Regions from separate parts of the Desulfosporosinus sp. FKA genome, predicted to be linked through region 1. Evidence: riboswitches for the same ligand, from Rfam matches in the RefSeq annotation. Region 1 holds a riboswitch; each other region holds the start of a gene.
What was found. Region 1 has a riboswitch for cobalamin ahead of B5771_RS19135 (ATP-binding cassette domain-containing protein). Riboswitches for the same ligand answer to the same signal wherever they lie in the genome.

Region 1 (4,270 bases):
TATTTTTCAACTCTTGACTCTCGAGTTTTGGATTGTTTAGGTTGAGCAAAGTAAAAAATGTATGCCCTTTGCCGTCCAGGGGTCAATGTTTCAAAAGCAGCTTTTAAGGCAGGATTTTCATCTAATTTTTTTTGAAATTCTTCAGGAATCGTAAAATCCGAAGTCTCTTTTTTAATCACCTTCAAGCCGGCCTTTTCCACCTCAATAGCTTCATAAATATAGGCTTTCAAGATGGCTTCCAAAGCGACTATTTCCTGAACATTGTTGAAGCGAATCTGGCGCCCTTGCTGAACATTTTCCGTTTGTTGGATTAGGATACCATTTGGATCTTTTAACAAGGCACCTTTGGGAAACAGAAGAGCACAGTATTCTTTAAATCCATGGATTAAAACTATGTTTTTTCCCTCAAATGTGTAACAAGGATGCATCCACTTAAGTTCTTCGGTCAACCCACAGTTAAGAACGATGTTTCTCAACTGCTCATATTCATCTTGCCACTTTTGGGCTTTGCTCAAAAATTCCTCAACTTTAGGATTAATTTTGCTATTTATCGTCATGGAGCCCCCCTTGAAAATTTAATGTGCAGCTGTTTGTCTGACTAGATTACGAATTATCTTTAGGATTAGCAAAAAACATAAGCTTAATTAGTAGTTAAATTTTCCATTCTTTCCTCTCACTCCATGCTATCCGCGCCCCGTTAACTTTAAGACGAAGTAACCGTCTCGATAAAGGTTAGCTGATGCTCGAGTGAGGAGTGTTGTGTAGGGTCAGGGGCATTGCAGGCGGTTTACAAGCTGGGGGCGTTTGATGAGGGCTTTAGCGTCTCGGGACTCTGGCAAGCGTCTTAAGCTTTAGAAAATATTATCAAAAATGGGGGGGAAAGTTTGCTTTTAGTTAGTGCCTGCCTTGCGGGAATTAATTGCAGATATGATGGCAAAAACACTAAAATTGAAGAGATAGTAAAACTCGTTAAAGATGGCAAAGCAATCCCAATATGTCCGGAAGTAATTGCAGGTCTATGTATTCCAAGAGATAGTTGTGAAATTTTAGTTACTGATGACGGTGAGAAAAAGGTTATCAGTAGAAGCAATGAAGATTTTACTGAAGTTTACAAATGTGGTGCACAGAAAACATTAACTATTGCCAAAACCATCGGAATAAATACCGCCATCTTAAAAGCAAGGAGTCCCTCATGTGGATCTGGTCTGATTTATGATGGGACGTTTAGCGGAACTCTGTTAAATGGCTATGGATTCACTGCCGAATTATTAATGGAAAACGGTATTAGGGTTTATACAGAAGAAGATTTTATATTCAAGAAAGAATAACTGCTGCGATATAGTCTTGGTGGTAGTTTAGTTCCGAAGTGGGAAATTCGTACCTGGAGTGCGTTGCAAAGATTAAATGTTGGCAGACTGAAAGAAAGGTGAAAATTTAGAGATGGCAATCAGAGAGATTCTACTACTCGGTAATCCCAAGTTATATAAAGTTAGTGAAACAGTACAAGAAAGCGAACTCAAAGAGTTAGCGGCGATTGTCAATGATTTGCATGATACACTGATCGATTTTAGAAATAAATACGGCGTAGGTAGAGCCATTGCAGCTCCTCAGATAGGCATATTTAAACGACTATTATATATGTATATTGATGAACCTGTCATTTTCATCAATCCAACGTTAGAGTTTATCGATGCTGAAATGATGGAGATTATTGACGATTGTATGAGCTTTCCTCAACTCCTGGTTAGGGTAAAGAGGTATAGAAGATGTATGATTGAATACCTAGACCTGCAATGGAAACCTCAAAAAATGATGCTTGAGGGTGATTTGTCAGAGTTATTACAACATGAGTATGACCACCTCGACGGGATCTTGGCTACGATGAGAGCGATTGATAATAAATCATTCTTTTTGCGAAGTGAATTGTAAAATTGAGGCATCTGGAAGTCAGGCATATGATGTGGAAATTTATTTGACAAACTAAACAACTATTCAATTATCTTAATAGTTAACATAATTGAATAAATTTTTTATAGGTTCCCCAAATCGGGGATAATAGGGAACCAGGTAAAAATCCTGGACGGACCCACCACTGTAGTTAGACGTTGAAAATGTACATATGCCACTGGGCAACTGGGAAGGCGTACATTTGAGTCTATAAGTCAGGAGACCTGCCTATTAAATAATGCCAGAGGACAAAGGTAAAGTTCTAGCTTTTTTTAAGCTAGAACTTTTTTGTTCTTAGTCAAAATTACGGGGAGATTGCTATGAAAGTAATTGCCAAAATTAGAATTGAGAAACTCAAGTTTCCGAATAATGAGAAGCCGGTACTTAAAAACATTAATTTAGAAATTAAGCAAGGAGATTTCATCGTCATTACCGGGGGGGTGGCCTCGGGAAAATCAGCATTATTACACGTCATAACAGGTGCGATTCCTCATTACCATAACGCAGAATTAACAGGAACCGTAACAATTATGGGACAAGATATTAAAGAAATGCCTCTCAATAGAATGCCTCAAATGGGGAGCTCCCCATTTGAGGCATACACGAGCTATGCACTTATATATGGCTGACGTTCCGCTTCCTTTAATAGCAGAATGGCTGGGGCACAGTCGTATAAACAACACAGGGGGCACGGGGGGACGGTTCTTTTGGGGCACGGGGGGACGGTTCTTTTGTGTCAAGTTAGAACGCTTGGTATAATCTGTGAAAAGGGAAGAAAGGCCGTGAAGGAATGCCTAGGAAGCCAAGAAAGAAGAGTGAAACCGGAATCTACCATGTTATCGTAAGGGGAATCGGCCAGCAGGATATTTTTCATGAAGAAGACGATTTTCAGAGATACCTGGATACAACAAAAAAGGTATCGCTAGAAAGCGGTATAAGCGTACTGGGGTATTGCTTGATGAGCAATCACGTTCATTTATTGCTAAGAGAAGACTATGGCGATGTGTCAGTGTTTATGAAACGCTTGGGTATAAGTTACGCTTACTGGTTCAACTGGAAATACGAAAGAATTGGACACGTTTTTCAAGATCGATTTAAGAGTGAATGCGTGGAGATTGACGCATATCTACTGACAGTCATACGCTACATCCACAAAAACCCCGTCAAAGCATTCATCATCAGCAAACCAGAGGATTATAAATGGAGCAGTTGCATTGCTTATTATCAAGCGGATCGAAATACTGCCATATTTCCTGATACCAGTCTAATCTTAAGCATAATACATAATGAAAAGGAAAAAGCAATAGAAGGACTAAAGAAATTCACAGAAGAGGGTGACGAAGACCACTGCTTGGATTGCGATAAGACTAAACGAATCAGCGAAAGCGAAGCCTATGAAATCACTAAGAAAATAATGAAAGGTAAACCAATAACGGTGTTACAGAAGATGGATCAGGATGTACAAAACAAAATATTGAGGCGTTTAAAAAATGAGGGATTAAGCCTGCGGCAAATATGTAGGATTACTGGCTTTCCATTCCACATTGTCCGAAAGGCTTAGATGTTGACACAGAGGAACCGTCCCCTTGTGTCCTGTTGTTCTTCATACTTCCTCGACAATGATATCCTGACAGCGGATAATCAGCTCAAGCATTCTTTTCCTGCCCAAAAGAATATGAGCTTCATAACCCTTTTCCGTGCGATACAGTTCCTGATAAAGCCAAGTGCTCCCGATAATAGGCTCTTCCCGCCTGATCATTTCAGCGGCGGTAAAGGTAATCCTGTTATAATTCGTGAATCCGCCCCGAGTGTCGAGATACATGACAACATCTTGACCAACATTAAACGCTGTTACCAGGCAATCGTGAAAAGTGAATCTTTCCCGGATGGCTTGAGGGATGTCCTCCGTCTGCTGGGCTTTGGAATACTCGTTTAATACCCGCTGTACAGTCTTGCTGTTTTCTTCACTCAGGCTTATTAATTGCTGCAGAATGTCTTTGGTGCAATAACCTAGGGAGAAGACACGTATATCTGCTATTTGCTCCAAAAGTTCACGGGGAAGTCGGTCGGAGGTTTCTTTTTGGAACGTCTCCTGAAAAATAGGGAACTCCTCCTGGCATTGACGCATGTCGAAGGGCGGGCGGGCATCATAATCCGCTATCAGCTGTTGGATGCGCTCTTTTTCTTCGGGCGGCATAACGTAAACGATTTTATCTTCTTCTTTAATCGATTCTCCGTTCATAAATTTAGCAGCTGGCATGAGGGTACACCCGTCTTGTTGCAACATAAAACGTGGGTCAACATCATAAACCTCGCGCTGACT
Region 2 (4,270 bases), on a different contig from region 1:
GAACTCATTATCGTCATCAAATCCTTCAATAACCAAGGGCAGCTTATAGTTACTCAACCTCGGCAATAGTTTATCTAATTTGTAGTCCCCCTTTCTTAACGGAGTATGGAGTATTTTACCTTTTCGATTACTTACATGTAGTTTGGATATTCTGTCCAAACTTGCTAAGGATGTAAATATTATTTCTTCCTGATCGCAATGGGCAATATCCAGAGTATAGAAAAATTCATTAAATAAATTTCCTGTCAGTTGTTTTAAAGCTTCGATGGAAACAACAAATTCTTTCTTGGCTTTTTCCATGATTTCCAGGGAAACATTGACATGACGTTCTTTTGCATACCTTGAGATTTCAACTAGAGAATTCCGTAGGCGTTCGTAATAAACTTCAGGCTCTGTATCTAGGGTTCTTTTTCCGGGATGCACAGTAATTTCAAATCCTCCTAATGTTGCTGTTAAATCAATTCCCTTTAGCGTCTCTCTAATTGAGGCTTCTCTTATCTCATCATTTAGGGATGCCAAATTCAGATCCCAACTAAAGCTATGTACCATAGTCTTGAGCGGATAAATACTAAGCATCTTTACAAAATCTTTTACAGAATATCCCTTGACAGCAAACTGCTGAGCCCAAAATTCAACTCCAGCAAAACCGTTTTCATAAGCTGTTCGAAAAAGATCTTCCAAAGAAGCAGGCCACATAAGTGTGGATGAAAAATATAGTTCTGGCATTGAATTATTTTCCTTTCTATTCTAAAACTGACTCGATTTTAGCATAGAAGTATTATGGTAGAATTACGGGATTGTAAATACTAAGTAAAACATTTCATAATAGCGAATTTGAAATATTAATTTCAGTTTTGACTGCTTTAAGTATATAATTCTAAAAGAGTGCTGCGAAACCTCAAAACGCGTTTGAGTCTCTCTCTCTCTATCTATTAATAATCTCTAAACTACGCAGGAGGAAAATACAATGTTGGACAATATATTTCAAGAAAATAAAAAACATTTCTCTAGCTCTGATCACCGTATTATGGATTGTTTATTGCGCAATAAAAACGAGCTCCAATATATCACCACTGAAGAATTGATCGTGAAATCAGGCATCAGTGCATCGACCGTTTCCCGCTTTTGGAAAAAGATTGGATTTAAGGATATAAAGGAATTTAAGAGATATTTGCGCGATAATATATGTTCAACACCTGCGTCCAAAATATCTGTTACACTCCGACAATGGAATGAGAAGGATTTTAACATTCATGATTTTATGTCACGGTATTATTATCATATTGAAAAGACTTTAGGAGAAGTGATGCCTGAAACTTTAAAAGAAGCGGCTGAATGCATAATTTCAGCACCCAAAATATATATATTTGCTCCAGATGGGTCGAGTGGCTTGGCTGAAATATTAATTTATCGTCTTAATCGCTTTGGTATTGAATTTCTTCTTCTCAAGGGCGGCTCTGCTCTTTATGAATCACTTGTTAATTTTTCCGCAAATGACCTCGTTATAATGTTCAGCTATTCCCGACTTTTATCTGAGGTAAAAATTCTCTTAAAGCACAGCAAAATAGCAGGTTACCACACTATTTTATTTACAGACTTAATGACCTCAGACTATCTGGAACTCGCCGACATAATTCTTTACAGTTATCGCGGAGAACCAAACGAGTATCATTCCATGATGTCACCTTTAGCGCTGCTTGATTTACTGATTTTAAAAATAGCACAACTGAAGGAGAACCCATTGGAAAAAATGAAGTATTTACAAGAACTTAGAGAAACGTATGGCAGCATTATTAAACGATAGCTTCAGAATGCCAATGCAGTTTTACTCACACCTTCTCCAAGTGAAACAATTTACACTTGACAGATTCTGTTTTCTTAAGTAATATCAACTGTAAATAAACATATTTTTACAGGTGCCCAATGAGGGAGAATAGGGAACCGGGTGCAAGTCCCGGACGGACCCGCCACTGTAATGGGGAGCTATTGCCGCAACCACTCCGTAGGGAGGAAGGGGGCAAGGAAGCTATGAACCAGAGTCAGGAGACCTGCCTGTAAATTCTATCTGTCGGCTTCGTGTTTAAGTCGATTTAGGTGAGGATGATGGAAAAATCCGCGCTCTTAGTGAGTTGCGGATTTTTTGTTTTAAACGGCTGCTAATTTTTAAAAGGTTACTGATTTCGAGGGAGGCGAAAAGAATGTTTCCGTGGGAACTTCATGACAAACCCCGTGACGAGTGTGGTGTTTTCGGTATTTACGCTCCAGGTAAGAGTGTTGCTCTGAAAACTTATTATGGACTTATTGCACTGCAGCATCGAGGAGAGGAAAGCGCAGGGATAGCCATTTCCGATGGGAAGGAACTTAGATTACATAAGAAAATGGGCTTGGTTACAGAAGTTTTTAATAAAGATCTTATTGAAAACTTAAAGGGAAATGCCGCCATTGGACATGTGAGATATTCAACCAGCTGTGATAGTTCGGAAGCAAACGCTCAACCTTTGGTTTATAAGGATGAACGGGGCAGTATCGCAGTAGCTCATAATGGCAACATAACCAATGCAAGTCAATTAAACAAGAGGTTGGCACCAGCGGGAGCAACTAAATCACTCAAGTTAGACAGTGCAGTTTTTTTGAGTTTTATAGAACATTACAGGAGTCTCCCGCTTAAGAAACTCTTGGAACGCTATCTGAATGACATATCAGGTTCCTACTCACTGGTCATGCTGACAGAAAACAGTCTAATCGGCTTGCGAGACCCCCATGGGATGCGCCCCTTATGCTTGGGTAAAATGAAAAATTCCGAAGTCGGTTATATGATAGCTTCGGAAACGTGCGCTATTGAGGCTGCAAACGGCGAAGTGATTCGGGAGATTAATCCCGGTGAGGGTGTGATAATCAACGAAGCGGGGATTGAGTTTATCCAAAACTGTTCGAGACGACGCCCATGCTTTTGCGTGTTTGAATACATTTATTTAGCACGTTCGGACAGTGTACTGGATGGCAGAACTGTGAATTCAGTCCGCAGAGATCTTGGCAGAGAGTTGGCCAGAGAGCATCCGATGGCTGGGGACGAAGTCATAGCCATTCCCGAGTCTGGTACGGCAATGGCTATGGGATACTCCGAGCAGCTTGGCCTGCCTTTCCGAGAAGGTTTGATTAGAAACAGGTACATGGGGAGGACGTTTATTAAACCTGAACAAACGGAACGAGAACGGGCTGTTAAGCTGAAATTTAATGTTCTTGGCGATGTGATTCGAGGGCAAAGGGTAGTTATTGTGGACGATTCCCTTGTTCGGGGAACCACCAGCCGCCAAATTGTCCAAATGTTCAGAGAAGCAGGCGCTAAAGAAGTGCATTTTCTGGCAGCGTCTCCGCCCTTACGCTTTCCTTGTTATTACGGTATCGATATTCCGTCCGTTGATGAGCTTGTTGCTGCGCAGCGGACTGTTGAAGAAGTTAGGCTTCAGATTGGAGCGGACAGCCTTTATTACCTTAGTCTGCCAGGAATGCTTCGAGTCCTGCAGCGGTCTGAAGAGCTTTGCACGGCGTGTTTTGATGGGGTATATCACGTGCCGGTTTTTAAACAGGAAACTGGTTAGATCGGCAAAGGGATTCAAAGAAAATCATTATATATTATCGGGAGGATGAGGAAGATAATGATGAGTTTGTTAACAAAAGCGCGTGAAGGAATAATAACACCTGAAATGGAGCAGGTGGCGGCTTGCGAAAACGTTGCACCGGAATTTATCAGGCAGGGAGTTGCTGAAGGAACTATTGTCATCCCTGGTAATATCAACCACAAGACTCTTGTTCCTGTAGGCATTGGGAAGGGACTGCGGACTAAGGTCAGTGCCAGTATCGGTCTTTACGGCAGCGAAGCCACCATAAGCGAAGAAATTGAAAAGGTCAAAACAGCCTTGGCAGCAGGTACGAATGCTCTCATGGATCTGAGTGTCAGCGGCGATATTGATACAATGCGTAAAGAAACCTTAAATTCTGCTTTCGTGCCGGTTGGAACACTGCCTGTTTATCAGGCAATAGCTGAAGCTGGGAAAAAGTACGGTTCGACTGTAAAAATGGATGTCGAGGAAATGTTTGAGGTCATTGAGAGGCATGCAGCCGATGGTGTTGATTTCCTGGCTTTGCACTGTGCAACGACTATGGAGGTTGTGGAACGGGCCAAGAAAGAAGGCCGCCTTGATCCCTTGGTAAGTTACGGAGGTACTCACTTAATCGGCTGGATGATTGCCAATCAATGTGAAAATCCTCT
Region 3 (4,270 bases), on a different contig from region 1:
AATCTTCTCGCCTTCATTAATATCAATACTGACCCCGTCTAATGCTGCTTGTCCGTTTCCGTAGACATAATATAAATCTCGAATGCTCAAAATAGGTTCTTTCATAAACTCTCCTCATATGTCTAAATAGTATCCAGAAACTCCAAGTCTTCCGTAAAAAGAAGTATCTACGGCACACCAGTTTTCATCGAATCGTGAGACTTCCGACAAAGCCTCGATATTCATTAGCTGAACAAGTTCACTCTGTGATGGCCTCGTTAGCGGCGAGAAATCTATTTCGTAAATCCCCAGATCAGAAACAAAACAGAGATAAACATTGCTGCCGATATAAACTGGATCATGGTAATCTTTTGGTCTTCCTCCAGAAATATCATTTCACCATCATAACATCGAGCTTCCATCGCATCATAATATCCATTCGCCTTTTTCATAGAAATAACAAGCATATTGCAGGCAATTCCTCCAAAGGTATGCAAGGATGTCTTGAAATCACAAAACCCCTGTCGTGAGTCGGCAGAATTCTTTATTTTGGAGTAAACACCTAAAATAATAAAAATATAACGATAAATCATGTTCATCAGTTCAATTATAAGTTTCGGAATATGGGCTTTCCTCATAACGGAGATGATTTCTGAAGATGGTGTTGATAATGTCATCATCTGTAAGGCACTAACTGCAGCAAACACTTTTAAGATCATAAAAATTGCCTCTTCGAGCTTCTCCAAGGAAGTAAAAATATAGAAAAAGCCAAGATGTAAATGATATTGTCCAATTGGCTCCCAGGCAAAATCAACGGCAATTGTTATAGTGGCTAGGAGAATAAAGGAAATCGGAATCGCCAATACCAAAAGATATTCCCGAACTGAAAGGCCTCCTTTTACCACGATCAAATAGGCCATTCCAATGATAACTGCAGCAGATACGTAGGGATTATTCAGTCCAATGCACAGAATCATCAATAATACAGCAAACGAAACCTTGAACGCGGCATTCCATCCTCTGATTTTCGAAGCGTAGGATATAAGATCAATTTCCAACCTTTCCCCGTGTTTCAGAAAAACCCCCCCTAACCTAACTTTTTCCCTGTTTCTTTTTCCCATTTACTCCTTTCAACAAATCTACCGAGGTAGAAGAACACAACTCCCACACCGATACCGGTCTGTACACAGAACAATAGACTTTCTACTTCGCCCGGTAATTCTCCGCCAATTAATCGATTCATAACCGGTTCAACCCACGGCTTATAGTCTGTTCCCGTAATTTCTGCAACGACTTTGCTTCCGGCGTCATCAGAGCCGCTAAACTCTGCTCCTTTTAACATAAACAGAGGAAGAACTGCAATTAATAGTGCAATCAATGAGAGAATAATAACTGTTTTTTTGGATTTCGACATTATTTAACGCCTCCATCCATATATCCGATGCCTATCAATTCTGATTTTGCATACGTCTCAAGACCAATCACAATCATAACCGTCAAAATGCCCTCAATAATTGCCAACGGCACCTGGGTTGGTGCAAATACACCGAGAAACTTAAGAGCAGAGGCAACAACACCGCCGTTCGCTGACGGATAGGCAAGTGCCAGCTCAAAACTGGTAATACAATAGGTAAATAAGTCTCCAATTGAAGCTGCCAGAAAAATCCCAGCATTATGATTGACTTTTAGTTTTTTACACAATATATAAATACCATAGGATAACATCGGACCGGCAATGGCCATGGAGAAAGTATTTGCTCCCAGCGTAGTAAGGCCACCATGCGCCAGTAGAGTTGCTTGAAAAATAAGTACGATAATACCTAAAATGCTTACTGCGAATGGTCCAAATAAAATTGCAGCAAGTCCGGTACCTGTCATATGTGAGCAGCTTCCTGTAACCGATGGAATCTTTAAAGAAGATAATACGAAGACGAAGGCACCAGCCATTGCAAGCAGGGTCATGGATTTGCGATTCTGTGCTGCTTGTTTCTTGATGGCAAAATATCCTGCTGCCAGAAAAGGCAGACAGATTACTCCCCACGCGATACAGTATTTGGGCGGAAGGTATCCTTCCATAATATGCATTGCATAAGCTGTCGGAGTTATTCCGAATAACCCTGCAAAGACCGCAAATAGGCTAACTATTTTCTTTTCCCTTAAATTCATAATTGTATCCTCCCCTGACTCTTAATAGACCTCTTTCTTATTCTTAATAGATTATTGCTTGTTTGAATTACCCTGCCAAATAAAAAAACCCTTCACCAACAGAAGGGTTTATAGCTCAACCGGTATCAGGTAAAATTACCAAAAACACAGGTATACACCTCCCTAACATCCCGTAGGTAGTTTCAACTGCGGAATAAGCAGGTCTCCTGGCTTAAGGTCATCGTCAACTCACGTCTTCCCGGAGCGATATCCAGTGACATTTGTGAATTGGCTCCCTTTTACAGTGGCGGGCACCGCGTCAGCTTAAACTGACTTCCCTTTTCAATTCCTTCCCCTCGGGAAGGAATCACTTATTCCAATATTTAACTATAACCATTATACCAAGAAGAAAAGAGTTTGTATAGAGTTTCGTGCCATACTTCTATAAAGAGTATGCATCACTCTCTAGCTCGGCATATAGTACCTGACTTACTGAGTTAATTCCACTTTTTCTTAGTTCTCCCGCTGGTAACTTTGTTAAGATACCATGGAAACTATATACTGCCTCTTTTCCATGAACCGATAACGACGGACTTCGTTATAAAGATAAACTAGGCGCTCATCTTAGAGCGCCTAGTTTATCTTTATATATTAATTTTCACTAATGGCAATAAATAAATTTGTGTTTTGGGCAATCTTTAAAATAATTCACTCAAATAAAATGAGATAGCAAAATTAAAGCGCCTACAATCCAGCAATAATAAGCAAAAGGCTTCATGGCATTAATCTCTTTCCTCTTAAACCAATGCATTAAAATTGTTACAGCAATGTAGGCAAATAACCCAGCAAACAGACCGCCGATAAGGGAATTGACGAATAAGCCATGGGAACTGTGTTTAATCAGTTTTGGGACTTCTAATATGCCGGCTCCAGCAATGATAGGAGTGGCTAACAACATAGAAAAGCGAGCGGACTCCTCGTGTTTAAGTCCCATCCAAAATCCCGCTGTCATACTTGCTCCGGAACGAGAGAAGCCTGGAACCAAAGCCAAAGCTTGAAATAAGCCGACGACTGCCGCCTGTCCGTAGGATAAGTCATTGATGCTTTTCGTGCCTCGCTTCTTCATTTTCTCTCCAAAATATAATAACAGACCATTAATAATTAGAAAGATGGCGGCCGTTGTTACATTGCTGAACATATTGGTAATATGTTTTTCGAAAACAAACCCGATCAGAGCTGCTGGAATCGTCCCAACCAGAAGTAATAAAAGCAAACGTAAAGAAACCTCTTTGCTGGAATTAATAATTGAGCGGATTATTCTCATCCAGTCGTCCCAGAAAAAGATCAATAAGGCCAGTGCAGTTCCAAGATGAAGCATAACTACGAAAGGTAAAAAATTCATCTTTAAGAACTCAGGATTAAGATTCCAGTGAAAAACATAAGGGGTAAACACATTATGAGCCACACTACTAATCGGAAACAACTCAGTGATACCTTGGACAATAGCAATAATAATCGTTTGTAATAAAGTCATTACTTGAGCTTGCCTCCCTATCTATTAATGTTCAGGCCATTAGCTTTTCCTGTTAATTATAATATTACGTATGAAGAAATACTTGTCTAACTCTGTTAAATCTGTGTTAAAATTCGGTAAATACCTCAATACATCAAGCCAGGCATAATAACAAAAAACATCCTTAAACGGCGTGTTTATTCTGAACATCTCTACGACTAACAGTCAGGTAACCGACAAGGGCAACAATGATAATCGTTAAAACCAAACTCACTGGGCCTGTACCAAGCCCAAGGCCGCCGCGAAAGCGTTGCATCCCCATCCAATCCGCAATCGAGGCGCCTAACGGTCGTGTCATTATATAGGCAAACCAGAAGGCAAAAATTTCATTCAAGCCAAACAACCAATAAGCTAACGCTGGGATCGCAATTAAAGCCGCAAAGAGCAAACCCGAGGTGAAATAGCCTAAATTCAAAGTTGTCGCCGTCAAATCTCCCGTTGCAGTGCCTAACGCGAACGTGACCAGCACGATTGACCAATAAAAGGCCTCCCGGCGACGTGTGTGGATACTGTGTATCGCAAGAGTCTTTTCACTTGTATACCAAGCAACAAAGATGATGGCCATCGCTGCCA

Region 2: linked by a shared signal. The riboswitch ahead of purF (amidophosphoribosyltransferase) and the one ahead of B5771_RS19135 (ATP-binding cassette domain-containing protein) in region 1 are both predicted to bind cobalamin.
Region 3: linked by a shared signal. The riboswitch ahead of B5771_RS04515 (energy-coupling factor ABC transporter permease) and the one ahead of B5771_RS19135 (ATP-binding cassette domain-containing protein) in region 1 are both predicted to bind cobalamin.

Annotation. Positions count from the first base shown of each region.
Region 1 covers NZ_NAHZ01000032.1:476,643-480,912, reverse strand. Annotated here, with positions in the region: gene B5771_RS19150 (YdeI family protein) at 1-557, opposite strand, end outside; gene B5771_RS19145 (DUF523 domain-containing protein) at 885-1,328, shown strand; gene B5771_RS19140 (peptide deformylase) at 1,441-1,929, shown strand; cobalamin riboswitch at 2,018-2,194, shown strand; gene B5771_RS19135 (ATP-binding cassette domain-containing protein) at 2,268-2,576, shown strand; gene B5771_RS19130 (transposase) at 2,738-3,508, shown strand; gene B5771_RS19125 (DUF4085 family protein) at 3,551-4,270, opposite strand, start outside.
Region 2 covers NZ_NAHZ01000023.1:14,114-18,383, reverse strand. Annotated here, with positions in the region: gene B5771_RS06830 (sugar phosphate isomerase/epimerase family protein) at 1-726, opposite strand, end outside; gene B5771_RS06825 (MurR/RpiR family transcriptional regulator) at 968-1,804, shown strand; cobalamin riboswitch at 1,898-2,071, shown strand; gene purF (amidophosphoribosyltransferase) at 2,199-3,599, shown strand; gene thiC (phosphomethylpyrimidine synthase ThiC) at 3,660-4,270, shown strand, end outside.
Region 3 covers NZ_NAHZ01000015.1:193,981-198,250, reverse strand. Annotated here, with positions in the region: gene B5771_RS04530 (energy-coupling factor ABC transporter ATP-binding protein) at 1-105, opposite strand, end outside; gene cbiQ (cobalt ECF transporter T component CbiQ) at 273-1,037, opposite strand; gene B5771_RS04520 (cobalt transport protein CbiN) at 1,067-1,393, opposite strand; gene B5771_RS04515 (energy-coupling factor ABC transporter permease) at 1,393-2,145, opposite strand; cobalamin riboswitch at 2,324-2,514, opposite strand; gene B5771_RS04510 (undecaprenyl-diphosphate phosphatase) at 2,837-3,658, opposite strand; gene B5771_RS04505 (hypothetical protein) at 3,822-4,270, opposite strand, start outside.